One region of the Cupriavidus cauae genome, then DNA from elsewhere that is predicted to be linked to it. Evidence: predicted binding sites of a transcription regulator. Region 1 holds the regulator's gene; the other holds the start of a gene.
The links. The regulator LexA, encoded in region 1, represses DNA repair genes until DNA is damaged. The targets are predictions, from matches to a motif close to ACTGTATNNNNATACAGT.
Positions count from the first base shown of each region.

Region 2: a site for LexA is predicted at 4,339-4,356, ahead of KZ686_RS05185 (ATP-dependent helicase). Genes of this name have one in related genera too.

Region 1 is NZ_CP080293.1:2,852,391-2,866,838, reverse strand. Features, by position in the region: gene KZ686_RS12845 (AdeC/AdeK/OprM family multidrug efflux complex outer membrane factor) at 1-559, opposite strand, end outside; gene KZ686_RS12840 (MarR family winged helix-turn-helix transcriptional regulator) at 668-1,141, opposite strand; gene typA (translational GTPase TypA) at 1,352-3,172, shown strand; gene KZ686_RS12830 (VOC family protein) at 3,275-3,625, opposite strand; gene KZ686_RS12825 (methyl-accepting chemotaxis protein) at 3,854-5,473, shown strand; gene KZ686_RS12820 (enoyl-CoA hydratase/isomerase family protein) at 5,606-6,688, shown strand; gene KZ686_RS12815 (NADPH-dependent FMN reductase) at 6,863-7,423, shown strand; gene KZ686_RS12810 (hypothetical protein) at 7,507-7,836, shown strand; gene dusA (tRNA dihydrouridine(20/20a) synthase DusA) at 8,106-9,161, shown strand; gene KZ686_RS12800 (hypothetical protein) at 9,957-10,208, shown strand; tRNA gene KZ686_RS12795 (tRNA-His) at 10,317-10,392, shown strand; gene KZ686_RS12790 (hypothetical protein) at 10,479-10,628, opposite strand; gene KZ686_RS12785 (hypothetical protein) at 10,898-11,071, opposite strand; gene lexA (transcriptional repressor LexA) at 11,195-11,851, opposite strand; gene KZ686_RS12775 (asparaginase) at 12,120-13,115, shown strand; gene rpsF (30S ribosomal protein S6) at 13,264-13,638, shown strand; gene priB (primosomal replication protein N) at 13,704-14,003, shown strand; gene rpsR (30S ribosomal protein S18) at 14,007-14,285, shown strand; gene rplI (50S ribosomal protein L9) at 14,313-14,448, shown strand, end outside.
Region 2 is NZ_CP080293.1:1,153,339-1,167,786, reverse strand. Features, by position in the region: gene KZ686_RS05210 (LysE family transporter) at 1-278, opposite strand, end outside; gene KZ686_RS05205 (MFS transporter) at 520-1,998, opposite strand; gene KZ686_RS05200 (hypothetical protein) at 1,998-2,582, opposite strand; gene KZ686_RS05195 (thioredoxin fold domain-containing protein) at 2,746-3,342, shown strand; gene KZ686_RS05190 (TlpA disulfide reductase family protein) at 3,592-4,137, shown strand; gene KZ686_RS05185 (ATP-dependent helicase) at 4,397-6,541, shown strand; gene KZ686_RS05180 ((2Fe-2S) ferredoxin domain-containing protein) at 6,870-7,190, shown strand; gene KZ686_RS05175 (alpha/beta hydrolase) at 7,274-7,918, shown strand; gene KZ686_RS05170 (D-alanyl-D-alanine carboxypeptidase family protein) at 8,033-9,238, shown strand; gene KZ686_RS05165 (DUF493 family protein) at 9,262-9,552, shown strand; gene KZ686_RS05160 (class I SAM-dependent rRNA methyltransferase) at 9,722-10,924, shown strand; gene KZ686_RS05155 (NAD(P)H-dependent flavin oxidoreductase) at 11,408-12,385, shown strand; gene KZ686_RS05150 (YbaN family protein) at 12,518-12,940, shown strand; gene KZ686_RS05145 (phenylacetate--CoA ligase family protein) at 13,116-14,363, opposite strand.

The sequences.
Region 1 (14,448 bases):
AAGCCTGGCTTTCGGCTTCGGCGGCACGGTCGTCGGACAGCGCCGCTTCCAGCGCCGAGCGGTTCTTCCCCCAGAAGTCGAGGTCGTAGGACAGGCCGGCCTGCAGCCGCGACAGGTTCTGCCACGAGCCGGCACGCGGCGTGCCTTCGTACAGATCGGTCTCGGAGAAGCGCTGGCGCGACAGCGAGGCGTCCAGATCCAGATGCGGATACAGCGCGCTGCGCGTGGCGTCGGCCATCGCGCGCGAGGCTTGCACCCGGGCGAGGGCCGCCTGCAGGTTGGGGCTGTTCTGCACGGCCTCGTCGACCAGCGCGCGCAGTTGCGGATCGCCGAACTGGTCGACCCAGTCCTGCGACGGCCACTGGCCATGCTGGCCCGGCAGCGTCTGCGCGGTGGCCAGCTGCGCGGGCTCGGTCATGACCTGGGTGGTGTGGGAGTTGCCGAAGGCGGCGCAGCCCGCCAGTGCGGCCGCGGCCAGCGCGCTGAGCGCGAAGGCGCCGAGACGGCGGGCCGGTTGCCGCGCCGGAGCGCGGCGGGAAGTGCAAATTTGATGGTTCATGTTGGGCGACAACGAAATGCCGAAAATGCGAGGGCGGCGGTCGGGTGCCGATGGCACGGACCGCGGCGGCGAATCTGGCCGGCTGGCGGCGGGAGGCTGGCTAGGGCGCTATCCGGTGTTGTTGGCGATCACCCGTTGCAACATGTCGCGGAACTGGGCGATCTCGGCCTCGGTGAAGCCGCGGAAGCGCCGGTTCAGCACGCGGCAGAAGATCGCGGGCAGCTGGTCGACCAGCGCGTGGCCGGCCGGCGTGACGCGCAGGTCGACGATGCGCCGGTCGGCGTCGCTGCGCTGCCGCTCGACCAGGCCGCGTTTTTCCATGCGGCTGATCAGGCGCGTGACCGAGCCCATATCGGTGTTCAGCTCCCGGCCCAGATCCGTCACCGTACGGGCGCGGCCGTGAGCCAGCATCACCAGGCAGGAGGCCTGGGCGTGCGTGATATCCAGCGCGCCGACTTCCTGCTCGACGTCGCGCGACAGTTCGCCCTTGGCCCGCGCCATCAGATAGCCGACGCTGTCGCAGATCCGATAGGAGGCGGGATCGAAGGGGAAGGTGTCGTCGGTGCCCGGGGCGTTCATCATTTGCCTATGCAATCTTTGTCGTGGCAAATATATGCACGTGCTGAGAAAACCGCAAGAACGTCAATTCGTCATTTCGGATTTGGAAATAGTGCGCTGCAAGCCCTTGCAGCAACGCAATAGACCGACCGAACGGCCGCCCGCAGTTTTGCGTCGCAACATGCTAGAATGGCGGGTTGAATTTTTGATGCCCAGCTGCAAGCGAGAGCCGCAATGACCCGCGCAATCCGCAATATCGCCATCATCGCCCACGTCGATCATGGCAAGACCACCCTGGTGGACCAACTCCTGCGCCAGGCAGGCACCTTCCGTGAGAACCAGCAGGTTGCGGAGCGGGTGATGGACTCGAACGACCTGGAAAAAGAACGCGGGATCACCATCCTGGCGAAGAACTGTGCGGTCGAGTACAACGGCACCCATATCAATATCGTCGACACCCCGGGCCACGCCGACTTCGGTGGCGAGGTCGAACGCGTGCTGTCGATGGTCGACGGCGTGCTGCTGCTGGTCGACGCGGTCGAAGGCCCGATGCCGCAGACCCGCTTCGTCACGCGCAAGGCGCTGGCGCTGGGCCTGAAGCCGATCGTCGTGATCAACAAGATCGACCGTCCGGGCGCCCGTCCGGACTGGGTCATCAACCAGACCTTCGACCTGTTCGACAAGCTGGGCGCGACCGACGAGCAGCTCGACTTCCCGGTGATCTACGCCTCGGGCCTGAACGGCTACGCCGGCCTCACCGAGGATGTGCGCGACGGCGACATGAAGCCGCTGTTCGAGACCGTGCTCGACAAGGTGCCGGTCCGTAACGACGACCCGGACGGTCCGCTGCAGCTGCAGATCATCTCGCTGGACTACTCGAGCTACGTCGGCAAGATCGGCGTCGGCCGTATTTCGCGCGGCCGCGCCCGTCCGCTGCAGGACGTGGTGGTCAAGTTCGGTCCCGAAGGCAACCCGATCAAGGGCCGCATCAACCAGGTGCTGAAGTTCCGCGGCCTGGAGCGCGAGATCGTGCCCGAGGCCGAGGCCGGCGACATCGTGCTGATCAACGGCATCGAGGAACTGGGTATTGGCTGCACCGTCTGCGCGCCCGATGCGCAGGACGCGCTGCCGATGCTGAAGGTCGATGAGCCGACGCTGACGATGAACTTCTGCGTCAACACCTCGCCGCTGGCGGGCCGCGAAGGCAAGTTCGTCACCAGCCGCCAGCTGCGCGAACGCCTGGACCGCGAACTGAAGTCCAACGTGGCGCTGCGCGTGGCCGAGACCGGCGACGACACCGTGTTCGAAGTGTCGGGCCGCGGCGAACTGCACCTGACCATCCTGCTGGAAAACATGCGCCGGGAAGGCTACGAGCTGGCCGTGTCGCGCCCGCGCGTGGTGTTCAAGGAAATCGACGGCGTCAAGCACGAGCCGTACGAGCTGCTGACGGTCGACGTCGAGGACGGCCACCAGGGCGCCGTGATGGAAGAGCTGGGCCGCCGCAAGGGCGAACTGCTCGACATGGCGTCGGACGGCAAGGGCCGTACCCGCCTGGAATACCGCATCCCGGCCCGCGGCCTGATCGGCTTCCAGGGCGAGTTCCTGACGCTGACGCGCGGCACCGGCCTGATCTCGCACATCTTCGACGACTACGCGCCGGTGCGCGAGGGCGGCCTGGGCGAGCGCCACAACGGCGTGCTGATCTCGCAGGACGATGGCGAGGCCGTGGCCTACGCGCTGTGGAAGCTGCAGGATCGCGGCCGCATGTTCGTCAAGCCGGGCGACCCGCTGTACGAAGGCATGATCATCGGCATCCACAGCCGCGATAACGACCTGGTCGTGAACCCGATCAAGGGCAAGCAGCTGACCAACGTGCGCGCCTCGGGTACCGACGAAGCGGTGCGCCTGGTGCCGCCGATCCAGATGACGCTCGAATACGCGGTGGAATTCATCGCCGACGACGAGCTGGTCGAGATCACGCCGAAGAGCATCCGCCTGCGCAAGCGCTTCCTGAAGGAACACGAGCGCAAGCGCGCGTCGCGCGAAGGCGCATAAGCGCAAGCGATACGCTGCCCGCAAGGGGAAGGGCCGAGTCCTGTGGTGAACGGGACTCGGCCCTTGTCGTTTGTGGGCGCCGAGGCGGGGAGGACGCCGTCCTCAGAGGTGGCAGAGGATGTTCACCAGCCTGCCGAACGGATCGCGTACGAAGAAGCGCCGCACGCCCCAGGGCTCCTCGGCGATGCCGTATTCGATCCGCAAGCCCGCCTGCACGGCCCTGGCGTGGACCTCGTCGAGGTTGTCGACCTCGATCGACAGGTCGGGCACCGGGGTACCGGAGCCGCCCTCGGTCGCGATGCTGATCTGCGGCGTGGTGTCTTGCCCGGTCGCATAGGTCCGGATCCAGCCGTGATCCATCACGACTGCCATGCCAAGCAGGTCGCCATAGAAGGCCTGGGCCGCCTCGATGTTCGGGGCGGCGATGTTTGCGACGACTCGCTTGACGGTCATGGTGGCTCTCCGACGATGGAATCCGGCGATTCTACGGCCCATCGTCCGCTTCGATAAGCCGGCCGCGATGGGCAATGCGTGATGGGCAATGCGCGATGGGCGATCCGATTCGTGCATCCGCCGGATACACAGTCTTTCCTTTCCATGCCGTCAAGGAACGCGCCGGCGCGCCGTTGATAGCGGGGCGGCAAACATGCCGTGATCGCACGATAAGAACGGGGAGCTGGAATGTTTCGCAACACCACCATTGGCGCCAGATTGTGGAGCCTCATTGTCGTTACCAATTTGATCCTGATGATCGTCGGCGCCTTTGGCTGGCTCGGCATGTCGCGCAGCAACGACGCGACGCGCCAGATCCATCAGCATCAGCTGGCCGCCGCGATGCATCTGTCCGAGGCGCGCGCAAACCAGTTGCTGGTGCGCGTGCTGCTCGACCAGGCGACGTTCGCCACCGATCCAGCCGATGCGCTGGCGCGTGCCGATACCGCGGCCGGATTCGCGCGGGCCTCGGAGACGGCGTGGAAGGCCTATCTGGCACTGCCGCGCGGCACGGAGGAAGACCGCGCTGCCGAGCTGGTGTCGGCGCGCCGCGAGGCGCTGCACAAGCAAGGGGTCGAGCCGATGATCGCCGCGCTGAAGGCGGGCGATCGCGAGCGCGTGATGGCGCTGGTGCTCGAGACCATTCCGAAGCTCGATATCGCCTTCACGTCGGCCAATGCCGAGCTGAACAAGCTGCAGACGGCAGCGGCCGAGTCCGTCTATCAGGAGTCGCAACATCGCTATGCGAAGCTGCGCGCGTGGTCGCTGGTGCTGCTGGCGCTGGGCCTGGCGTTCAGCACCATCTTTGCGTGGCGGCTGCGCGGCTCGATCGTCGGCCCGCTCGAGACCGCGATCGCGCGTTTCGAGCGGATCGCGCGCGGGGATTTGAGCGCGGCGCGCGCACTCGATACGCCCGGGCAGCAGGGTCATCGTGCTGCGGATAGCGGGGCCGGCATCGCACAAGAGGTGAGCCGCAACGAGGTCGGCCGCAACGAGACCGGCCGCATGCTCGCCATGCTGGCCCGGATGGAAGCGAGTCTGGCGGGCATGGTCGGCGAGGTGCGTACCGGCGCCGACGCCATCGCCGCGGCGAGCCGGCAGATCGCGCTGGGCAACGCCGATCTGTCCCAGCGCACCGAAGAGCAGGCGGCCTCGCTCGAGCAGACCGCCTCGAGCATGGAGCAACTGACCGGCACGGTACGGCAGACCGCGGACAATGCCCGCGAAGCGAATGCGCTGGCGGGCGACGCCAGCGGGCTGGCGGAGCGGGGCGGGGAAGCGGTGACGCGCGTGGTCGACACCATGCGGGCAATCGACGCCAGCGCCAACCGGATCGTCGACATCATCGACGTGATCGAGAAGATCGCCTTCCAGACCAACATCCTCGCGCTGAACGCCGCGGTCGAGGCCGCGCGTGCCGGCGAGCATGGCCGCGGCTTCGCGGTGGTGGCGGGCGACGTGCGCGATCTGGCGCAGCGTTGTGCGACCGCGTCGAAGGAAATCCGCGGGCTGATCGACGAATCGGTGCGCAATGTTCGCGCCGGCAGCGATATCGTCGCCGATGCCGGCCGCGCGATGGAGGACATCGTCGGCGCGGTGCGCCGCGTCAGCGCGATCGTCGGCGGCATCAGCGCCGCCTCGATGGAGCAGTCGCAGGGCATCGAGCAGGTGAATCAGGCGGTCACGCAGATGGACGGCATGACCCAGCAGAATGCCGCGCTGGTCGAAGAGGCGGCCGCCGCGGCGACCTCGCTGGAGGACCAGGCGCAGCGGCTGACCGGCCTGATGGCGCGTTTCCGTCTTGCCTGAATTGGCCGGCATCCCCAGACATCCCCGGGGTCCCCTGGCATACCTCGGTATCCTCCCGGCGTTACGGACTGCGGGCCGGCATGGCTGGTGTACAGTGGCGGCCTGCATTTCGTCACCACAGGAACAGGAGACATGACCGAGTTTGTTGCAACCGAAGTCGTCGGCGGTGTCGGCTATCTGACGCTGACCCGGCCCCAGGCCCTCAATGCCCTGTCGCTCGACATGGTGCGCGCCTTGACGCAGGCGCTGGACCAGTGGGCGGCCGATCCCGGCGTCGTCGCCGTGGTGGTCGCCGGTGCGGGCGGCAAGGCCTTCTGCGCGGGCGGCGACATCCGTTTCTTCCATCAGGCCGCGCTCGCCGGCGATCCGACGCTGGACCAGTTCTTTGTCGAGGAATACGCGCTCAATCACAAGATCCACCGCTATCCGAAGCCCTATATCGCGCTGATGGACGGCGTGGTGATGGGCGGCGGCATGGGCATCTCGCAGGGCGCGCGGCGGCGCCTGGTCACCGAGCGCACCAAGATGGCGATGCCCGAGACCAATATCGGGCTGTTTCCGGACGTGGGCGGCGGCTGGTTCCTGGCCCGCACCCCGGGCCGCCTGGGCGAGTACCTGGGCCTGACCGGCAACGTGATTCACGCGGCCGACGCGCTGTACGCCGGCCTGGCCGACGCCTTCGTGCCGAGCAACGCGCTGGCCGAGCTGGTGGCGTCGCTGCGCGCCGGCAACTTTGCCAGTGGCGACGAAGTGCTGGCCGCGATCGATGCCTGCAGCGCCGGGCATCGCGCCGCCTGCGATCCGGCCGCGAGCATGCTGGCGCGCCAGCGCGAGGCAATCGACGGGGCCTTCGGCGCCGCCACGGTCCAGCAGATCGTTGCCATCGTCAGCGATGCCAGCGACGACTGGTCCGCTCAGACGGCCGCCGCCTTGCGTACCCGCTCCCCGCTGATGCTGTGCGTGACGCTGGAGCAGATCCGCCGCGCGCGGACCATGGCGCTCGAGGACGAGCTGCGCATGGAGCTCGACATGATGCATGACGTGTTCCGCTACGGCGACGGCGTCGAGGGCATCCGTGCGCTGGCGATCGACAAGGACCACGCGCCGAAGTGGCGGCCGGCCCGGCTCGACGAGGTCGAGCGCAACAAGGTGCTCGCCTTCTTCGACAGTCCGTGGCGCGCCGAGGCGCATCCGCTGGCCGGATTGCAGGCCTGAGCGGACGCGCGCGCCGGTGCGGGCTCCGTGCGCGCCGATGCCCTCGGGGCAGGCGCGCGCACGGCCGACGCCACATCGGGTTAGAGTGTGGTCTGGGCGCCGGCCGGAGATGGCCGGTCCCGCCGTTTTTCGGCAGTCTTTCCTTTCCCCGTCTCTCTCAGAAAAGGAAGCACGATGAGCACTCCACGCGACGTCGCGGTACTGGTGGGCAGTCTCCGCAAGGATTCCTTCAATCGCAAGCTGGCATTGGCGCTGGCGCAGTTGGCCCCGGCCGAACTCAAGCTCGACATCGTCGAGATCGGTCAGCTGCCGCTCTACAACCAGGACGACGATGACAACCCGCCGGCAGCCTGGACCGCTTTCCGCGACCGGATCCGCCGCGCCGACGCGGTGCTGTTCGTGACCCCCGAGTACAACCGCTCGGTGCCCGCGCCGCTGAAGAATGCCATCGACGTGGGGTCGCGTCCCTATGGGCAGAGCGCCTGGGATCGCAAGCCCGGGGCGGTAATCAGCGCCTCGCCGGGCGCCATCGGCGGGTTTGGCGCCAACCACCATCTGCGCCAGTCGCTGGTGTTTCTCAATGTGCCGGTGCTCCAGATGCCGGAGGCCTATATCGGTGGTGTCGACAAGCTGTTCGATGCGCAGGGCAATATCGGCAACGAATCGACACGTGCCTTTCTGGGCAAATTCCTGACGACCTTTGCGGCCTGGGTGGAGCGCAACGCCGCAAGCTGACCGTGACGGCGCGGCCGCCGCCTCGGCCCCCTCTCTCGTAGGGGAGGTCTAAAGATGGCGAAAACCGCGCCGACAATGCTGATATGGATGCAAGCGACAATTCCTCCGACTTCCCGGAAGGTGCGGCCAACGCCGAACTGGTCGGGTGCTGGGCCACTGCCTCGCCGCAGTTGCTGGCCACCGTGCTGAACCACGCCATCGACGCCGAAGACCTGTCCGGCTTCGCGGCGCTGCTGTCCGACATCGCCCGCGACCGCGGGCTCAAGGGCAACCGCGGAGCGCACCAGTCGATCTACGACATGCCGTATTCGAGCCTGCTGCCACGCCAGCAGCACCTGCTGGCCGATGCCTTCGACCTGTTCGTCAAGCTGGGGCTGGAACTGCAGCCGCGGCAGCAGCGCCTGAACGACTGAGCGCGCTGAGCCGCTGAGCCGCTGAGCCGCTGAGCCGTTGAGTCGCTGAGTCGCTGAGCCGCTGAGGGGGCTGAGGGGGCTGAGGGGCGGAGCAGCTTGTGTCACTGCGCCGACTTGCCTCCCGCCGGCGGCGCGGCGGCGCTGTCCCCGGGCGGCCCGTCCGACGCCCATTGCCGCGTGAAGACGGAGGGCGATGCGATGCGCCTCCGGGTGGTAAACTTCCGGGTTTTCCTCGTTCCCGTCGAAGGGCGGGATAGACGACCCAAGTCATGTCCGAATCGCTAGCCGCCAGCGCGGCGCCGGCTTCGGCAGGTCCGCAGAAAGTCAATCCGCGGCGCATTTCGGTGGCGCCCATGATGGACTGGACTGACCGCCACTGCCGCACCTTTCATCGCCACCTGAGCCGCCACACCTGGTTGTACACCGAGATGGTGACGACCGGTGCGCTGCTGCATGGCGAAGTCGCGCGCCATCTGGACTTCGATGCGGCCGAGCAGCCGGTCGCCCTGCAACTGGGCGGCAGCGAGCCGGCCGATCTGGCGGCCTCGGCCCGCCTGGGCGAGCGCTGGGGCTTTGCCGAGATCAACCTGAATTGCGGTTGCCCGTCCGAGCGGGTCCAGCGCGGGGCGTTCGGCGCCTGCCTGATGGCCGAGCCGCAACTGGTGGCGGACTGCGTGCGCGCGATGCGCGACGCGGTGTCGGTGCCGGTCACCGTCAAGCACCGGATCGGCATCGACACGATCGAGCATTACGATTTTGTCCGCGATTTCGTCGGCACGATCGCGGAGGCGGGTTGCCAGACCTTTATCGTCCATGCGCGCAACGCGATCCTGAAAGGGCTGAGCCCGAAGGAGAACCGCGAGATTCCGCCGCTGCGCTATGAGGTGGCCTACCAGCTGAAGCGGGAATTCCCCCAGCTCGAAATCCTGATCAATGGCGGCATCACGCGCTACGACGAGATCGACGCTCACCTGCAGCATGTCGACGGCGTGATGATCGGTCGGGAGGCCTATCACCAGCCGTTCCTGCTGGCGGAGGTGGATCGCCGCTACTACGGCGATACCGCGCCGTCGCCTTCACGTCTCGACGCCGAACTGGCGATGCAGCGTTATATCGGCGATCTGGTGGAGCGGGGCGGTTATATGGGCGCGGCGACGCGGCATATGCTCGGCCTGTATCGCGGCGTGCCCGGCGGGCGGGGCTGGCGGCGTGTGCTGTCCGACGCGCGCCGGATGAATGCAATCCGTACGCGGGACGGTGTCGATGCGCTGTTCGAGGAGGCGCGTAGCCATCTGCATGCGGAGCGGCCGCTGCAGGCGGCATGATTGGCGGCCGGGAGTCCGAGTCGGGAGTCCGAGTCGGGAGTTGGAGTTCGGAGTTGGCAGTCGGTGAGGGGCCGTTGCTGACAGGCAGTCGCTGACCGGTAGTCGATGATAAGGGGCCGCCGGTCACAAGGAGCCGGTGACAGGTACCGGTGACAGGTGATCGGCAGCCGAGCGGTCGGCGCTCGGCGGTCGAGCGGCGGTAGATGGCCGCCGCCGATTGGAGTGCAGATTCTAATTTCGAATCGGGCATGGTCCCGCACCCGCCGTGCCGCCGCGTTGCAGCCACTTTCCACGCCAGTGCAGGCGATGGCAGGCACCAGGAAAGGGATTCCCCTAGATAGCCAAGCCGATTCCGATTTTCTTAAACTGTCTGTGCCCTCGAATACAGGGCTTTCTTCAACTGATTTTGGAGCCCGCCTAGTGCGGGCTTTTTTTGTCCTGGAGCCGGGCGTGTCCGGGGTCGGTCGCCGGTCCTTTCGTTTACCCGAATAGTGCTTGGCGGCGATGACAGTTACATTGCAATTGCCTTCAGGGCATTGAGATCGCAAGAGTTTAAGAGTCCGCCGTGTGCGGACTTTTTTTTGCACCGCATTTCCCCGCCGCTTCCGCCTTCTGCTTTCCCTTCCTCCGCCGTCCGCCCCGTTTCCCTCCCGCCTTGCCGCTGCCGGCGTGATGCCGTCGAGCAACGTCCCCGCGAATCATTCTCGTTTGCCTGCTGCAAAGAGGTGACCCCCCAACCGGGTGATGGCAAGATGTAGCCAAAAACGACAAGAAGGTCTGGCCTCGGAGGGTGGAATGGAAGAAGACGGCTTGTTTGGTGTCGCGTTCGAAGGCTTCCGCGTCGTCTGGGTGGTCGAGCGGTTGCAGAACGGTACCTGGACCGCCCGCTACTGCTGGCATCGCGGCACGGATGCGGCCGCGGCCGCGGCACTGCAGACCGATGTGCTGAACGGCAGGAGCCGAAGACTGCCTGGTACGTATCAGTCCGAGGAAGAAACGATCGAGGCGATCCGCGAGGCGATCCGCCTCGAAGCCCGCTGGTCCTGATGCGCCGTTCGACTACGCACGAAAATTTTTGTGCGTAGTACTAGCCATCGCCAAACGAAGTTTGTATAATCTTGGTTTCCGTCGAGCAGTACTGACGACGGCGCTACGGTGGCTGTAGCTCAGTTGGTAGAGTCCAGGATTGTGATTCCTGTCGTCGTGGGTTCGAGTCCCATCAGCCACCCCAAGATCCCATGCAAACAGCCGCTCATCGAGCGGCTGTTTTGCTTTGTGGCGAGCATCATCGGGCGGGCCAGCGCCTCAAGTCGGTCCTCAAACCAGCCTTGCAGCGGCCTTGGTGATCGTCCACCCAATACCCATGCACAAGGCGATCCAACCCGCTGCGATCAGTGCCACGTCGTGCCAGTTCATGGTGCGGCGACCGGGGCGAAGCAGCTTGACGGTGTCGTCTGACGAAGGCATGGCCGTCTCCTTCGAAAAGCATGGGAACAGGCTAGGCCATGCGTTAACGAATTCACGGTCCGAGTTGTAAGGGTTTGTTGCGATGCGCGAGAGCCGTCGCTTTCGATCGGGCGGCCATATCCCGCGTCTCGCGCGGACGCGCGCGCAGGCGCTCAACGCAGTCGATCTTGTCGCTGCGATCGCACGAACGCGGCTTGCCTCGCACGTTCGAATTCACGCGCCAGACCTCCCGCGCTAGACCGCACGCGATCAACCTCACGCGATCAACCTCACGCATTCAACTTCACCCCCGGCTGATCGAGTTCGAGCATCCGGCAGATCGCCGCCATGCTGCCGACCATGGTGCGGCGCTGCGCGCCCTGGTAGATGCGGACACCTTTGGACTGGCGGAACGGCGTGGGCTTGACGGGGTAACGGGTCAGGGAGCGGTCGGCTTGCAGCATGGTGGTCCTCTTCGGTAAGGCGTCAGCGGAAGTCTTGCGGCAACACGGGGCCCTGCGGCTCGTGTGGCTGCATGACTGAGGTTGGCGCCAAGGCGGCGGCGCCTGCCGGATTGCTTCGTTGGGCTAGAAGCCGGACTGGCGGATCAGTCCGACGGCGATGCCTTCAAGCGAGAATTCCTCGCGTCCGGGCCGCACGATGATGTTGGCGAAGTCCGGGTTCTCGGCGATCAGCTCGATCGCGTCGCCGCGATGCTTGAGCCGTTTGACGGTCACGTCCTCGCCGATGCGTGCCACCACGATCTTGCCGTTGGCGGCATCCTGCGCGCGTTTGACCGCGAGCAGGTCGCCATCGAAGATGCCGGCGTCGCGCATGCTCATGCCGCGTACGCGCAGCAGGTAGTCGGGGCGTTCGTCGAAGACCGAGGCGTCGACCTGGTATTGGCGGTCGATATGCTCGGCCGCCAGGATCGGGCTGCCGGCGGCGACACGGCCGACCAGTGGCAGCGTCAGCTGCATCACGCCGGCCATCGGCAGCGAGAACTGGTCCGGCATTTCGGAGTCGCTGCGATTGACCTTGAGCCGGATGCCGCGCGAGGCGCCGGGCGTCAGCTCGATCACGCCCTTGCGAGCCAGCGCGCGCAGATGTTCTTCGGCCGAGTTCGGCGACGAAAAGCCGAATTCCGCAGCGATCTCGGCGCGGGTCGGCGGAATGCCGGTCTGCCGGATGGTGTTGCGGATCAGGTCGAAGATCTGCTGCTGCCGGGGTGTCAGAGTCGCCATGGCTTGTCCGTGTTGTTGTATCCGGTGGCGGTCCGGCCGGTGGCGCGCGCTGCGAAGCGTGCAGGCCGTCGGTGGCCGCCATGTGCAACACTGTACGTTTGAACAGTGTGCTGTGATTTTATACAGTATCGATCGAAGTGCAAGAGGAATTTGCATCCTCGTCCACTTTCGAGGCCGGACGGTCGGGCTGCGGGGCAGGGCAAGACCGTAGGGGAGCGGGCCGTCGCGGCGGGTACAATCGCCGCCTGTTTACGGATATCTCGTGCCCATGACCTTGCCTCGCGTGATCGTTCTTGCCACTGGCGGCACCATCGCCGGTTCCTCGTCCAGCGCCGCCAGCAGCGCGCGTTATCAGGCGGCGACCGTGCCGGTGTCGGCACTGCTCGAGGCTGTCCCGGCGCTGAAGGACGTCGCGCGGATCGAGGCGGAGCAGGTCGCGCAGATCGACAGCAAGGACATGTCGTTCGGCCTGTGGGCGCGGCTGGCGGCGCGGGTCCACCACTGGTCCACGCAGGACGACGTGGCCGGCATCGTGATCACGCACGGCACCGATTCGCTCGAAGAAACGGCGATGCTGCTGCATCTTGCCGGCGTGGCCAGCGTGCCGGTGGTGCTGACCGCGGCGATGCGGCCGGCGACCTCGCTGTCGGCCGATGGCCCCCTGAACCTGCTCGATGCCGTACGCGTCGCGGCGCATCCTGACGCGGCGGACAAGGGCGTGCTGGTGGTCATCAATCAGGAGATTCACGCAGGACGCGACGCGGTCAAGGCGCACACCTCGGCCGTCGACGCGTTCGCCTCTCCGGGCACCGGGCCGATCGGGCTGGTGCAGGACGCGCTGGTGCGCTTCACGCGTGCGCCGCTGCGTCTGCCCCGGCAGGCCCTGCCGCTGCCGCAGAACTGGCCCGCGGTCGAGATCGTCGCCAGCTATGCGCAACCGGGCCGCGTGGTGGTCGATGCGCTGGTCGGCAGCGGAGTGCGGGGCCTGGTGGTCGCGGCGGCCGGCAATGGATCGATCCACGAGACGCTGGTGGCGGCGCTTGTCGACGCGGCGCGCGCCGGTGTCGCGGTGGTGCGCAGCACGCGCACCGGTGCCGGTAATGTGATCGCCCCGGCGCAGCCCAATCCGTCGGCGGGCGCCTTCGTATCGGCCGGCGATCTGAATCCGTACAAGGCCCGGGTCGCGCTGCTGCTGGCGCTTGGCGCCGATCCCGCGCTGGCCGGCGATCCGGTGCGTTTGCAGCAGTTCTTCGCGCAGATCTGATGTAGGCGGCGCAAGCCAGAGCGCCGCAGATCCAGCCGGGACCTCATGCGGCTTGCCGCCGTGGCCGTTCCGGGCTATACTCGCGGGCTATTTAACCCTTGCTGCACCGGACTTGGCGCCCGGGCGGCTTATCCCAAAAGGAGCGTCAATGCGTCATTACGAAATCGTATTCATCGTCCATCCGGACCAGAGCGAGCAAGTGCCGGCCATGATCGAGCGTTACAAGACGCTGGTCACGTCGCAGAACGGCCAGGTGCACCGCGTGGAAGACTGGGGCCGTCGTCAACTGGCCTACATGATCCAGAAGCTGGCCAAGGCTCACTACGTTTGCCTGAACATCGAGTGCGGCAAGGACACGCTGGCTGAGCTCGAGCACGCGTTCAAGTTCAACGACGCCGTGCTGCGCCACCTGATCGTCCAGACGAAGAAGGCCGAGACCGGCCCGTCGCCGATGATGAAGGAAGTCCAGCGCGAAGAAGCCCGCAAGGCTTCGCAGCAAACCAGCGAAGGCCAGGCCGCCTGAGTGCGGTCTGCTGTGTGCGGTTCGCTCCGGCATGACCGGGGCGGCATGCGAGAGGCGGTGGCGCGATGAACCAGCTGAGGCTGCACGCCACCCTCGTCGAGCGCGACGCGTTGCGCTACACGCCGGCCGGCATCCCCGTCGTCAATTGCCTTCTGCAATACGGCGGCGAGGTGGTCGAGGCGCAGACGCCGCGGCAGGTCGAGTTCGCGATCGCCGCGATGGGCGTCGGTCCGGTCGGCCAGCACCTGGAGCGCACGCCGCTCGGCACGGTGCTCGACTGCGAAGGCTTTCTCGCCCGCAGGCACCGCAACAGCAAGGCTCTCGTCTTTCACATCACTGGATGTAAAGCATTCGTAAAGGATTGAACCATGGCATTCGTCAAACGTGACAACAAGAACAAGAAGCGCTTCCAGCAGCAGAACCCGCTGTTCAAGCGCAAGCGCTTCTGCCGCTTCACCGTGGCCGGCGTCGAACAGATCGACTACAAGGATCTGGAGACGCTGAAGGACTTCATCGGCGACAACGGCAAGATCACGCCGGCTCGTCTGACCGGCACCAAGGCGCACTATCAGCGTCAGCTCGACACGGCAATCAAGCGCGCCCGCTTCCTGGCGCTGCTGCCGTACACCGACCTGCACAAGAACTGATCGCCTGGTCGCTAAGGAGAAAACACGATGCAAGTCATTCTGCTGGAAAAAGTCGTCAACCTGGGCAACCTGGGTGACATCGTTCGCGTCAAGGATGGTTACGCCCGTAACTTCCTGATCCCGTCCAAGCGTGCCCGCCGCGCGACGCAGACCGCCATCGCCG
Region 2 (14,448 bases), 1.7 Mb from region 1:
GCCCGCCACTGCTGCACGCCCAGATAGATCAGGTACAGCGCGCCGACCGTCTTGACCGCCGCGAACGCATGCTCGGATGCAATCAGCAGAGCACCGAGTCCGCCGCCGGCGACCAGCAGCACGATCAGCAGCCCGGTCTGCAGGCCGAGAATCGTGGTGGTGGTCTTGCGCAGCCCATAGGACAGCCCGTGGCTCATCGACAGCACGGCCCCCGAGCCCGGCGAGACGGCGATCGCCCAGCAGGCCGCGAAATAGGCGAGCCAGATTTCCCAACGCATGATTTGCTCCTTCTTGTTTTTGCCTAAGCTCGAACCTTTTCAACCCCGGAACCTTGTCGGACCCTGGGACCTTCCATTCCCCGGACTTCTCCAATCCGCGGACTTTTCCAATCCCCGGACCTTTCCAATCCGCGGACGTATCCAAACCCCGGACCTTTTCAGATCCCCGGACGTTTCCGCGGACGTATCCAAACCCCCGGTCCTTTTCAGCCCCCCGGATCGTTCCAAACGCCGGCGGCGTTCAACCCGCCACCCGCCGCCAAAGCCGCGGCACCAGCGCATACCAGAGATAGCCGACGAGCTGCAGCCCCAGCAGTCCGCCAAGCGCCGCGCGGAACGCGTCGGCCTGCGGCAGCCCGGCGTCGCGGAACAGGTCGATCGCCACCCCCAGACCCCACTGGATCAGGAAGCTGCCGCCGAACACCAGCAGGTTGTAGGTGGTATTGGCGCGCCCGGCGACCGCCGCCGGAAACGACAGGCTCAGCGTGCTGAGGATCAGCGACAGCGTGCTCGCGCACATCGCCAGCAGCGGCCACAGCAGCCACGCCGCCGGCGCGGTCCAGGCGACGATCGCCGCCTGCAGCACCAGCGTCAGCCCGGCGCCGACCATCACCAGCCGCGCCGACTCGACCGGATCGCGCGCGCGCCGCGGCGCCAGCCAGCCTAGCAGCAGATAGCCGGCCAGCAGCGCGATATTGAACAGGAACAGGATTTGCGCGGTGCGGTCCGGCCCGAAGCCGAGCACGTCGACCAGCCACGGGCCGACCCACAGCGTCTGCACGGCCATGAAGCCGGCCTGGTTCAGCAGGCCGAAGGGCAGCACGCGGACGAAGGCCGGATGGCGCAGCAGCGCCCGATAACCGCCGGCCATCGTGGCCGCCGGGACCTTCGCAGCGGCGGTCGCGCGATCCACGCCGTTCGTCGGGCTGCCCACGCTGTTCGTCGCGCCGTCCGTCATGCCGTCCGTCGCGCTTCCTGCCCCGCTGCCAGTTGCACTAACGGTCGCGCTAGCAGTAGCGATATCGGCTGCGATATCGGCAGGATCAGCGACGGTCCTCCCCCGTTCCGCCCCGCGCGCCAGCCGCACGCTGCGCCGCTCGACCCGCGCCAGCCCCCGATACAGCGCCAGCGCCGACACCAGCAGCAGGCCCGCCATCACCAGGAACACGCCGCGCCAGCCCAGCCACGGCAGCACCGCCTGCACCGGCAGCGTCGTCATCAGCGCGCCGCCGCTGCCGGCGACCAGCATCCAGACCGACAGCTGGCTCTGCCGCGCGGTCGGAAACCAGCGGCGATAGGCGGTGTAGGACGCCATCAGGCAGGCCGAGACGCCGGCGCCGATCAGCGCCCGCCCCAGCCACAAGGTCGCCGCCGAACCGGCCAGCGCGAACACCAGCGCGCCCGCCGCGGCGATCAGCAGCAGCACGGTTTCGACGCGCCGCACGCCGCGCCGGTCCAGCCACTGGCCGACCGGCAGCTGCATCGCGGCGAAGGCGAGGAAATAGGCTGACGACAGCAGGCCCAGGTCGGCGTTCGACAGCCGCATGTCGGCGATCAGCTCGGGCGCGATCACCGCGTTGATGGTGCGCAGCGCGTACGACAGCACATAGGCCGCGGCGAAGCAGGCGAACACCAGCGCGCCCTCGCTACGCCGCAGCAGCGAGGACGGCCGCATGGACAGTCCGATGCGGTTGCTGCGCGAGCCGGTACGGGGACGCATCAGAACGGGTGGAAGCCGGCCAGGAACTGCTCGACCTGCTCGGCCTGGCGGTGGTCGCGCGCGGCATCGCCGGCCTCGAGCACGACCGCCTGGTAGACCTTGGTGCCTTTGGCGACCAGCCGCGCGGTCAGCCGGCGCGGCGCCTTGTCCTGCGGCGAGACGCCGGCCACGCGGATCTCGATGCCCTGCAGCGCCACCGGCGGCTGGGCCGACGACATCACCGTGACCGCGCGCGTCTGCACCGGCTCGGTCGGCGCGTTGCCCAGATTGGCCAGCAGGCCGGACTGCATCGCCGACAGCGCCTCCGCGCGCAGCGCGGCGTCGTCGCTGGGCAGGCTGACCACGCCGACCGCGAACAGCGTCTCGTCGACGCGTGCCGCCTCCATCGTCATCGGCAGCTTGCGGCCGGCGATCGCGACATCGCGCGCGGCGCTGGTCGGCTTGCCGGGATAGAGCGCGGCATAGCCGCCCTCGTTGGACTGGATGGTCCGCCAGTCGTAGCGCGGCGAGCAGGCGAGCAGCGCGGCCACCGCCAGGCCGGCGCAATACCGGGCCGGCCGGCGGAGGAACGAAAGGCGAGACATCGGGAAGCCTGAACGACGGGTGGAAGAAGACGGCCGATAAAGGGAACGAAGCGCCGCACCGGCAGGGGTGCGGCCAAGCCGCTATTATCGGGGATCAGGCACTGACGCAGTGTCTTTCTGATCTCGATATTTCATTATGGTTTTGGACTTCGCAGGTCGCCGCATGGGTTCGGCATGGCTCCGGGGCGCCGCCCTGGCGCTGTCGGCTGCCCTGTCGGCTGCCCTGACGGCCGCCCGATCGGTCGCGCGATCTGCCGCGCTATCGGCCGCGCTGTTCGTCGCCCCGTTTGTCGCCCTGCCCGTCGCCGGCCTGTCGCTCGCCCTTGCCGCGCCATCGGTCCAGGCGGCCAGCCCCGCGCACCTTCCGGCGGTCGCCGACCTGGCGGCGGAGACGCGCTCGGCCAGCCTGCGCGGCGAACCGCTGGTGGTGCTGGTGACGCTGCCGAACTGCGGCTATTGCGAAGCGGTACGGCGCAACTACCTGGGCCCGCAGGCCGCCGCCGGGCAGCTCGCGGCGCGCGAGCTCGACATGAGCGCCGCCACGCCGATCCGCGATGCCGACGGCCGTGCCACCACCGCACGCGCCTGGGCGCGCGAGCATGGCATCCGCTTCGCGCCGACGGTGCTGTTTCTCGACGGCAAGGGGCGACCGGCCGCGCCGCCGCTGCGCGGCATGCAGCCGGACTTCTACGGCGCCTATCTGGAACAGTCGCTCGACACCGCCCGCGCCGCGATGGCGGCCGCGGCCCGCGGGCGCTGACCCGCCAGGGGCCACCACGCCACGCCACCCACGCCACGCCCGAGCCCGAGCCCGGAGCCCGAGCCCGTGCCCGTCCTCGGGCTCGGCTCGGCTCGGCTCGGCTCGGCTCGGCTCGGCTCGGCTGGGGCTGGGGCTGGGGTTCGGGTTCGGGCGCGCGCGCAGGCTCGAGTTCGGGCTGGAGCTCGGGATCGGCGCCCTCGGCCACCTCGGCGCTAGAATGGCGTTTTCCCCTCCTTCGGTCGGCCCATCATGACTTCGTCCGCCTCCCAACCGGAACGTCCCGCCTCCCCCCGCAAGCGCTGGCCGCTGATCGTGGGCCTGCTGGTGCTGGTCCTGCTCGGCTGGTTCGGCTACCGGGCGCTGACTCCGGCCCCGCATGCGCCGCAGGCGACCTTCGTGCTGCTGTCCGGCGAGCGCGTCAGCACCGCGCAGCTGCAGGGCAAGGTCTATATGGTCAATTTCTGGGCCACCAGCTGCACCACCTGCGTCAAGGAGATGCCGGACATGGTGCGCACCTACCAGCAGTTCAAGGACAAGGGCCTGGAGTTCGTCGCGGTGGCGATGAGCTACGACCCGCCGATGTACGTGACCAATTTCACCGAGACGCGCAAGCTGCCGTTCAAGGTCGCGCTCGATTCGGACGGCTCGGCGGCCAAGGCCTTCGGCGACGTGCAGCTGACGCCGACCACCTTCGTGGTGGACAAGGACGGCCGCATCCTGAAGCGCTACGTCGGCGAGCCGGAATGGGACAGCCTGCACCGGTTGCTGGACGAGGCGCTGGCCAAGGCGGTCTGATGCGCTGACGGGGGAGGGGCTGCCCTCTCGCCCAGCCTCTCCCGCAAGCGGGAGAGGGGCGCAAACCCGCAGCGTCCCAACGGCGATTGGGTTCGCCCTCTCCCGCGGGCGGAAGAGGATCGGGGAGAGGACATTCCCGGCGCAAGCTCCACCAAAAGCGCCCTTCAAGTCCCTTCAACCATCCCCCGCTTGCCCAACACATCTGTATGGATATACAGTCTGCGGCGAACATTTCCGGTTTTCGCCCTCGCCCGCCCCTGTGTCCGCCGATCTCGCCCTCGCTCCCGCCGCAGCACTGTCCGATCCGATCGCTCCGAGCGTTCCGGCCGACCCGGCCGCTCCGGCCGACTATCTCGCCGCGCTCAACCCCGAGCAGCGTGAAGCGGTCGAGCACGCCACCGACCGGCCGCTGCTGATCATCGCCGGCGCGGGCTCGGGCAAGACCAATACGCTGGCGCACCGCGTCGCGCATCTGCTGCTGGGCGGCGCCGATCCGCGCCGCATTCTGCTGCTGACGTTCTCGCGGCGCGCCGCGGTCGAGATGGGCCGGCGCGTCGAGCGCATCGTCGACCAGGCCTTCGCGGCCCGCAACGGCACCACCTCGTCGGCCAATCCCGGCCGCGCCGCGCTGCAATGGGCCGGCACCTTCCACGCGATCGGCGCGCGCCTGCTGCGCGAATACGCGGAGACGCTGGGGCTGTCGCCCTCCTTCACCATCAGCGACCGCGGCGATTCGGCCGACCTGATGAACGTGGTGCGGCACGACCTCGGCCTGTCGGCGCAGAACGCGCGCTTCCCGCGCAAGGAAACGTGCCTGGCGATCTATTCGCGCGTGGTCAACACCCAGTTGCCGCTCGAAGAGGTGCTGCAGCGCCAGTTTCCGCGCTACGCGATGTGGGTGGACGCGCTGCGGGCGCTGTTTGCCGGCTATGTCGAGGCCAAGCAGAAGCAGCAGGTGCTCGACTACGACGACCTGCTGCTGTACTGGGCGCAGGCGCTGGCCGAGCCGGCGCTGGCGCGCGACATGGGCGAGCGCTTCGACCATGTGCTGGTCGACGAATACCAGGACACCAATGCGCTGCAGGCCGCGGTCCTGCTGTCGCTCAAGCCCGACGGCCGCGGCCTGACCGTGGTCGGCGACGACGCGCAGTCGATCTACGCGTTCCGTGGCGCCACCGTGCGCAACATCCTCGACTTCCCGCACCGCTTCTCGCCGCCGGCGGGACAGGTCACGCTGTCGCGCAACTATCGCTCGACGCAGCCGATCCTGGCCGCCGCCAACGCGGTGATCGGGCTGGCGGCCGAGCGCTTCACCAAGGACCTGTGGTCCGACCGCGCCAGTGCCGAGAAGCCCGGCGTGGTGGTGGTGGGAGACGAGACCGAGCAGGCGCGCTTCGTGGTCGAGCGCATCCTCGCGCGGCGCGAGGAAGGGCTGGCGCTGATGGCGCAGGCGGTGCTGTTCCGCGCCGCCGACCACAGCGCGCAGCTCGAACTGGAACTGGTCCGCCGCAACATCCCCTTCGTCAAGTTCGGCGGGCTCAAATTCCTCGAGTCGACCCACGTCAAGGACATGCTGGCGGCGCTGCGCTGGCTGGAGAATCCGCGCGACCGCATGGCGGGCTTCCGCACGCTGCAGCTGATGCCGGGCGTCGGGCCCAAGACCGCCGCGCGCGTGCTCGACGGCCTGCAGCTCGCCAGCGATCCGCTGTTCGCGCTCGAATCGTTCGAGGCGCCGCCGGCCGCGGCCGAGGCATGGTCGGAACTCGTTGCGCTGGCGCGCGAGGCGATGGCGCCCGCGGCGGCATGGCCGGTCGACTTCGAGCGCGTGCTGCGCTGGTACGAGCCGCATCTGGAACGCCTGCACGACGATGCCGCCGCACGCGCCGCCGACCTGCAGCAGCTGGCGCGCATCGCCGCGACCTACGGCTCGCGCGAATGCTTCCTGACGGAGCTGACGCTGGATCCGCCGGACGCCTCCAGCGACGAATCGGGCGTGCCGCTGCGCGACGAGGACTACCTGATCCTGTCGACCATCCATTCGGCCAAGGGCCAGGAATGGAAGGCGGTCTACGTGCTGAACGCCGTGGACGGCTGCCTGCCGTCCGACCTGGCCACCGGCACCACCGAGGAGATCGAGGAGGAGCGCCGGCTGCTCTATGTCGCGATGACCCGCGCACGCGACCATCTCGACATCGTCGTGCCGCAGCGCTTCTACGTGCATCAGCAGCCCGGCATGGGCGACCGCCACGTGTACGCGTCGCGCACGCGCTTCCTGCCCAATCGCGTGATGCCGCATTTCCACAGCCGCGCGTGGCCGCCGCCTCCGCCGGTCGACGCGGCGCCGCAGCGCGCGTCGCTGCCGGCGGTCGACCTGGCCGCGCGGATGCGCAATATGTGGCGGTGAGCCGGGCGTAGTGGTCGTAGGACCGTAGCAGCCGTAGTTGCCGCGCCGGCCGTAGTTGCCATAGGCGACGTAGCCGCCATGGCGTCCGCAGCAACCATAGGGGCCGTAGGCCGTAGCCGCCGTGCCCGTTATGCTGCGCTCGCGACGAGGGCCTCAAACCAGCGCCTCCTGTGCGCCATAGCTAACACCCACCGCGGCGTGGCGCTGCAGACGCCGCCGTGCGGTCGAAACGGCCCCCGGCTCGCCGTATAATTCCGAGCTTCCCACCGTTCCGACCGGCGCCAAGCCGCGCGCGCGGCCCAGCCGAGCGCGCCGCGCCCTCCCACGCATGAGCAGCTACTACCAGCACCACGTCTTCTTCTGCCTGAATCAGCGCGAGCCGGGCGAAAACTGCTGCGCCAACCACAACGCGAAGGCGATGCAGGAATACGCCAAGAAGCGTTGCAAGGAGCTGGGCATCGCCGGCGGCGAGGGACGGGTGCGGATCAACAAGGCGGGCTGCCTGAACCGCTGTGAACTCGGTCCGGTACTGGTGGTCTACCCGGAGGCCGTTTGGTACACATTCGTCGACGAGCAGGACATCGACGAGATCATCGACAGCCATCTGATCCACGGCAAGCCGGTCGAACGCCTGATGGTGGATCGCTGAGCGCCGCGCGCGCAGGCGCATCCGCATCCATCCGCCGCCCACGCCCACTTTCGTTTCGACCCCGGATTTCCGCCCTTCCTGCCATGAACGCGCATACCCAGGTACTCACCGTTGCCGGTCCCGCCGGCGCGATCGACGTCTCGGTCGACCTGCCGCAGGCCGCCCCGGTGCGCGGCCTCGCGCTGGTCGGCCATCCGCATCCGCTGTTCGGCGGCACCAAGGACAACAAGGTCGCGCAGACGCTGGCGCGCGCCTTCGTGCAGCTGGGCTACGCCACCGTGCGGCCGAACTTCCGCGGGGTCGGCGGCACCGCCGGCGAGCATGACAACGGCCAGGGCGAGCAGGACGATCTGCTGGCGGTGATCGACTGGATGCGCCAGCAGCGCGACTGGTCCGCCGACGCGGCAACGCTGCCGCTGGCGCTGGCCGGCTTCTCGTTCGGCAGCTTCGTCGTCAGCCATGTGGCGCGGCGCCTGGCCGAGGCCGGCACGCCCGCCGAGCGGCTGGCGATGGTCGGCACCGCGGCCTCGCGCTGGCAGGTCGCGCCGGTGCCGGCCGATACCATCGTGATTCACGGCGAGCAGGACGAGACCGTGCCGCTCGCCAGCGTGCTCGACTGGGCGCGGCCGCAGGAACTGCCGGTCACGGTGATTCCCGGCGCCGACCATTTCTTCCATCGCAAGCTGCATCTGATCAAGCAGCTCGTCGTCAATGCGTGGCAGCGCTGAGCCCGGGCATTGAGCGGGCGGCCATGGCAATCCGTGGCCGCCGTTCCTTGCCCTGCCGCCACGCCCGCGTGGCGGCGCGACGCTGCCCTTTCTCTCTTGTCGGAACCTGAAAACATGTCCAATCAAGCTTCGCCGCTGTTCTCCCACCGCATCGCCCACACCCTGCTGGCCAGCGCCGCCGTGCTCGCGCTCGCCAGCGCACCGCTGACGGTGCGCGCGCAGGCCGTGCCGATGCCGCAGGTGGCGGCCAAGGCGTGGATGCTCTACGACGTCACCAGCGGCCAGGCGCTCGGCTCGCAGAATGCCGATGCCCGCATCGAGCCGGCTTCGCTGACCAAGATCATGACCGCCTACCTGGCCTTCCAGGCGCTGAAGGAAAAGCGCCTGACGCTGGACCAGGCCGTGGTGCCGACCAATCTGGTGCTGAAGGTCAAGAGCGACGAGTCGCGCATGTTCATCGAGCCGAACAAGCCGGTCACGGTGCAGGACCTGCTGATGGGCCTGATCGTGCAGTCGGGCAACGATGCCGCGCTGGCGCTGGCCGAGGCGGTCGGCGGCTCGGAGGAAGGCTTCGTCGCGATGATGAACCGCGAGGCCCAGCGCATGGGCATGAAGAGCACGCACTTCACGAATACCGACGGCATTCCCGACCCGAACCACTACACCACCGCGGCGGACCTGGCGATCCTGACCACGCGCCTGATCCAGGACTTCCCCGAGTACTACGGCATGTACTCGCAAAAGGAGTTCACCTATAACAAGATCAAGCAGCCCAACCGCAACCGCCTGCTGTACATCGATTCGACCGTGGACGGCGTCAAGACCGGCCACACCCGGTCGGCGGGCTACTGCCTGATCTCCTCGGCCAAGCGCCCGCTGGCCAACGTGCCGAACGGCTCGCGCCGCCTGATCTCGATCGTGATCGGCACCACCAGCGAACAGGTCCGCACGCAGGAAAGCCTGAAGGTGCTGAACTACGGCTTCCAGTTCTTCGACACGCTGCGCCTCTACGACAAGGGCCAGGTGCTGGCCACGCCGGACATCTACAAGGGCAGCAACGACACCATCAAGATCGGCGTCCGCGACGAGACCTACGTGACCGTGCCCAAGGGCACCGCGGGCCGTCTGAAGCCGGTGCTGGAGCGCCAGGAGCTGCTGGTGGCGCCGATCACGGCCGGCCAGCAGGTCGGCACCGTCAAGCTGATGGACGGCACCACCAAGGTGGCCGAGTTCCCGGTGGTCGCGCTGGAGGAGGTGCAGGAAGCCGGCTTCTTCGGCCGCATCTGGGACACCATCCGCCTGTGGTTCAAGCGCAAGTAACACGCAACAAGGAGGCCGCCGCCATGAGCGCCGACAACACCGACAACGGGCGCGACCAGCCTTCGCTGATCGAATACCCGAGCGATTTCCCCATCAAGGTGATGGGCGCGATGCAGGACGGCTTTGCCGAGGCCATCGTCACGCTGGTGCAGGAATTCGACCCCGGCTTTCATGCCGGCAAGATGGAGATGCGCCCCTCGCGCAACGGCAACTACCTGGGCCTGACCGTGACGGTCTGGGTCACCAGCCGCGAGCAGCTGGACGACCTGTATCGCGCGCTGACCGCGCATCCGATGGTCAAGGTGGTGCTGTAACGCGACGATGGCGCCCGCTTCGGCCGGCGGTGCCTGTCCTTTTCCACCGCGCCGCTCTTACCGTGCCGCTTTACCGTTCCCTCCAGGCCCTGTCCCGCAGGCCGGAGAGGAAAGCGAACCGCGCGGTGAACCAGAAGGCCGCCGCTGCGCGGCCTCCCTTCCCTGAATCATGAATACCCTGACCCTGAAGCCCGGCAAGGAAAAGTCCCTGCTGCGCCGCCATCCCTGGATCTATGCGACCGGCATCGACCGCGTCGAGGGCCGTGCCGAGCCCGGCGCCACCATCACGGTGCGCGCCGCCGACGGCCGCTTCCTCGCCAAGGCGGCCTACAGCCCGCACTCGCAGATCCGCGCGCGCGTGTGGACCTTCGACGAGAACGAGCCGGTCGACCATGCGCTGATCAAGCGCCGCGTCGCCACCGCGGTGGCGCATCGCCGCCAATGGGTCAGCGACAGCGACGCGGTGCGGCTGGTGTTCGGCGAGGCCGACCGGCTGCCCGGGCTGGTGGTCGATTACTACGGCGCCGGCCGCGGCGCCGAGCACGCGCAGCTGGTCTGCCAGTTCAACGCCGCCGGCGTCGAGCAGTGGAAGGACGCGATCGTGCAGGCGCTGATCCGGGAGACCGGCTGCCCCAACGTCTACGAGCGCTCCGACGCCGCGGTGCGCGAGCGCGAGGGGCTGGCGCTGGTGACCGGCGTGCTGGCCGGCGCCGAGCCCGACCCCGAGCTGTCGGTCACCGAACACGGCGTGCGCTACTACGTCGACGTGCGCAACGGCCACAAGACCGGCTTCTATGTCGACCAGCGCGACAACCGCAAGCTGGTCGGCGATCTCGCCGAAGGGCGCGAGGTGCTGAACTGCTTCTGCTATACCGGCGGCTTTTCGCTGGCGGCGCTGCGCGGCGGCGCGGCCTCGGTGGTGTCGATCGACTCGTCGGGCGAGGCGCTGAAGATTGCCGAGGGCAATGTCGCGCTGAACGGCTTCGATGCGGGACGTGCGACCTGGCTCGACGCGGACGTGTTCAAGTCGCTGCGCCAGTTCCGCGCCGAGGGCCGGCAGTTCGACCTGATCGTGCTGGACCCGCCGAAGTTCGCGCCGTCGGCCCAGCATATCGACCGCGCCGCGCGCGCCTACAAGGAAATCAACCTGGTCGGCATGCAGCTGCTGCGCCCGGGCGGGCTGCTGTTCACCTACTCGTGCTCGGGCGCGATCGGCATGGAGCTGTTCCACAAGATCGTGGCCGGCGCGGCCACCGACGCCCGCGTCGATGCGCGCATCCTGCGGCGGCTGTCGGCCGGCACCGACCATCCGATGCTGGCGGCCTTCCCCGAGGGCGAATATCTGAAGGGGCTGCTGCTGCAGCGTGTGTAAGCACCGACGGACGCAATGGGCGCGCATGGGCACGCATGGGCACGCATGCGCCGCGCAGGAGCCGTGCAGGAACGCATGGGACCGCGTACCAGCGCATAGGAGCGCGCCGCGTTGCGCGCGCCGCCGGCCGCTTCATCGAGACGTCACCGCCTCGTCCCCGGATCGTCATATTGCCCCTCTACCATGCCGTTGACGGCTTCGGCATTGGCAGGTGCCCGCCGTCGATGTATCAGTCTTCGTGGTAATTGCCCCGCCCCGGACGCGGGGCTTTTTTTTGCCTCGCGTGTTCCGCAAGGGCGCCGACCGCGGGGCAGGGCCGGATTCGCGCTAGATTGGTGGGGCTGGATCGGAATTGCACTTCGGCTAGACCCGCGCTTCTAATGCCGCGATAACGCCCCAACAAGGGAAGTCCCTATAATCGAACGATCGTTCAGAACATCGATGCCACGCAGCGCCACGCTTGCCGTGGGTCAAGGAGACACCATGCCCGCCGCCAAACATATCCCCGCCGCCCTGCAGAAGCTGACGCTGCCCGTGATCGCGTCGCCGATGTTCATCGTCAGCTATCCGGAACTGGTGCTGGCGCAATGCAAGGCCGGCATCGTCGGTTCGTTTCCGGCGCTGAACGCGCGCCCCGCCGAACTGCTCGACGAATGGCTGACGCAGATGCAGCAGGAGCTGGCGGCCTTCCGCGCCGCCAATCCCGATGCCACGATTGGCCCGATCGCGGTCAACCAGATCGTGCACGCGTCGAACGCGCGGCTGGAGCAGGACGTGCGCGTCTGCGTCGAGCACAAGGTGCCGATCTTCATCACCTCGCTGCGCGCGCCGGTCAAGGAGATGATCGACGCGGTGCACAGCTACGGCGGCATCGTGCTGCACGATGTGATCAACCTGCGCCATGCCGAGAAGGCCCTCGAGGCCGGCGTCGACGGCCTGATCCTGGTCGCCGCGGGCGCCGGCGGCCATGCCGGCACGCTGTCGCCGTTCGCGCTGGTCGGCGAGGTGCGCCGCATCTTCGATGGCCCGATCGCGCTGTCGGGCTCGATCGCCACCGGTGACGCCGTGCTGGCGGCGCAGGCGATGGGCGCGGATTTCGCCTATGTCGGCACGCGCTTCATCGCCTCCCAGGAAGCGCATGCCAGCGAAGCCTACAAGCGCTCGATCACCGATGCGGCGGCCGCCGACATCGTCTACACCAACCTGTTCACCGGCGTGCACGGCAACTACATCCGCGAGAGCATCCTCAATTCGGGGCTCGATCCGGAGAACCTGCCGCAGGCCGACAAGAGCAAGATGGATTTCTCCAGCGGCAGCTCCAAGGCCAAGGCGTGGAAGGACATCTGGGGCGCGGGCCAGGGCGTCGGGCAGATCGACGCGATCCAGTCGGCCGGCGAGATTGTCGCGCGCATGAAGGCCGAGTACGATGCGGCCAAGGCGCGCCTGTGCGCCGTCAACTGACCGCAGCCGCAGCAGCCGCCGTAGCCGCTGCCATAGCCGCCGCGGTCGCCGCTGCAGACCGCTGGAGATTCCCCGCTGGATAAGCCCCCTGTCGTCATTGCCGAGGTCCGGCGCAGCCGCCGCGAACGCCTGGTGCGCGCGGCCTGGGCCACGCTCGGCATCGTCTGCATGGTGCTGGCGGTGCTCGGCGTCTTCCTGCCGGTGCTGCCGGCCACGCCCTTCGTGCTGCTCGCGGCGGCCTGCTTCGCGCGCGGCTCCGAACGCTTCCATGACTGGCTGATGCGCCATCCCCGGCTCGGCCCGATCGTGCACGACTGGCAGCGCCATCGCAGCATCCCGCTGCGCGCCAAGATCGTGGCGATCGCGACGATGTGGATCTCGCTGCCGACCACCGCCTGGGTGCTGCGCGCCCGGCCCGCGCTGTCGATCGCGCTGCTGGTGCTGGGCGCCGTGGCCACCGCCTATCTGCTGTACCTGCCGACGCGGCCGCGCGGCGGCCACGGACCGGCAAGCACCGCGCCGCCGTCCGAGCCGGAGCCGCCGCGGCAGGGCTGAACGCGCGCTGTCGCGAACGCCCTGCGAACGCGCCCTGTGAACGCGCCCTGTGAACGCGCCCTGCGAACGCGCCCTGCGAACGCGCCCTGTGAACGCGCCCTGCGAACGCGCCCTGCGAACGCGCCCTGTGAACGCGCCCTGTGAACGCGCCCTGTGAACGCGCTCGTGAACGCGCTCAGTCGTAGCTGCGCGCGTCCTCGATGACCTTGCCGTCCTGCGGCAACGAACCGGCCGGCACGAACCGGACCTCGCCCTTGAGCCGCATCACGTCGCGCATCGACACCGCGATCGCATCGGCCAGCCCCGCGTCCTGCCGCGTGGCGTCGCAATGCAGCGTCATCACGTCGGCGCCCGGCGCGCCGGTCACGACCAGGCGCGCCGCGCGCAGCTCGGGATGGCGGCGCATCACCTCGCCGATCTGGCCCGGATGGACGAACATCCCCTTGACCTTGGTGGTCTGGTCGGCGCGGCCGAGCCAGCCGCGCAGCCGGATATTGGTGCGCCCGCAGGGGCTGGGCGTTGACGACGAGCCCGGCACGACGGCGGACAGGTCGCCGGTGCCGAAGCGGATCAGCGGATAGTCCTCGTTGCCCAGCACCGTGACCACCACCTCGCCGACCTCGCCCTCCGGCATCGGGCGCGTGCCGCCCGGTTCGACGATCTCGACCAGCACGCCCTCGTCGACCACCCAGCCGTCGGCACCCTCGCTCTCATAGGCGATCAGGCCGACATCGGCGGTGCCGTACATCTGGTGCACCTTGATGCCGCGCTCGACGAACCAGGCGCGCAGCGAAGGCGGCATGGCCTCGCCCGACACCAGCGCCTTGGCCAGGCTGCACGGCTGGCCGAGTTCGGCACCGCGTTCGAGCAGGATCTTCAGGAAGGACGGCGTGCCGGCGTAGGCGGCCGGCCGCAGCATCGACAGCGCCTGCACCTGCGATTCGGTCTGGCCGACGCCGGCCGGAAACACGCAGCAGCCCAGCCGGTGCGCGCCGGTTTCCATCATCATGCCGGCCGGCGTGAAGTGGTAGGAGAAGGTGTTGTAGACCAGCTCGCCGCGGCGAAAGCCCGCCGCGTACATCGCGCGTGCGGTGCGCCACCAGTCCGGCCCGTGGCCGTCGGGCTCGTGCAGCGGTCCGGGCGACTGGAAGATATGGCGCAGCGCGCCCAGCGGCGTCGCGTTCAGCCCGCCGAGCGGGGCATTGGCCTGCTGCAGCGCGCTCAGCTGCGCCTTGCGCGTGACCGGCAACGCGGCCAGCGCCTCGCGCGAGGTCAGCGCCTGCGGATCGACATCGCGCAGCGCCTCGGCAAAGTAAGGCGCGTGCGTCCTGGCATGCGCGACCTGGCGCGACAGCGCGGCCAGCAGGGCCTGTTCGCGCGCGGCGGGGTCGCGCGTCTCGAGAGCGTCGAAGTATTCGGACATGGTACGGATGTCGGTGAGGATGGGGTGCCGGGCGATACGGGTTACGGCCGCGGCGGGCCAAGGCATGATGTCGGCGCCGATCGCC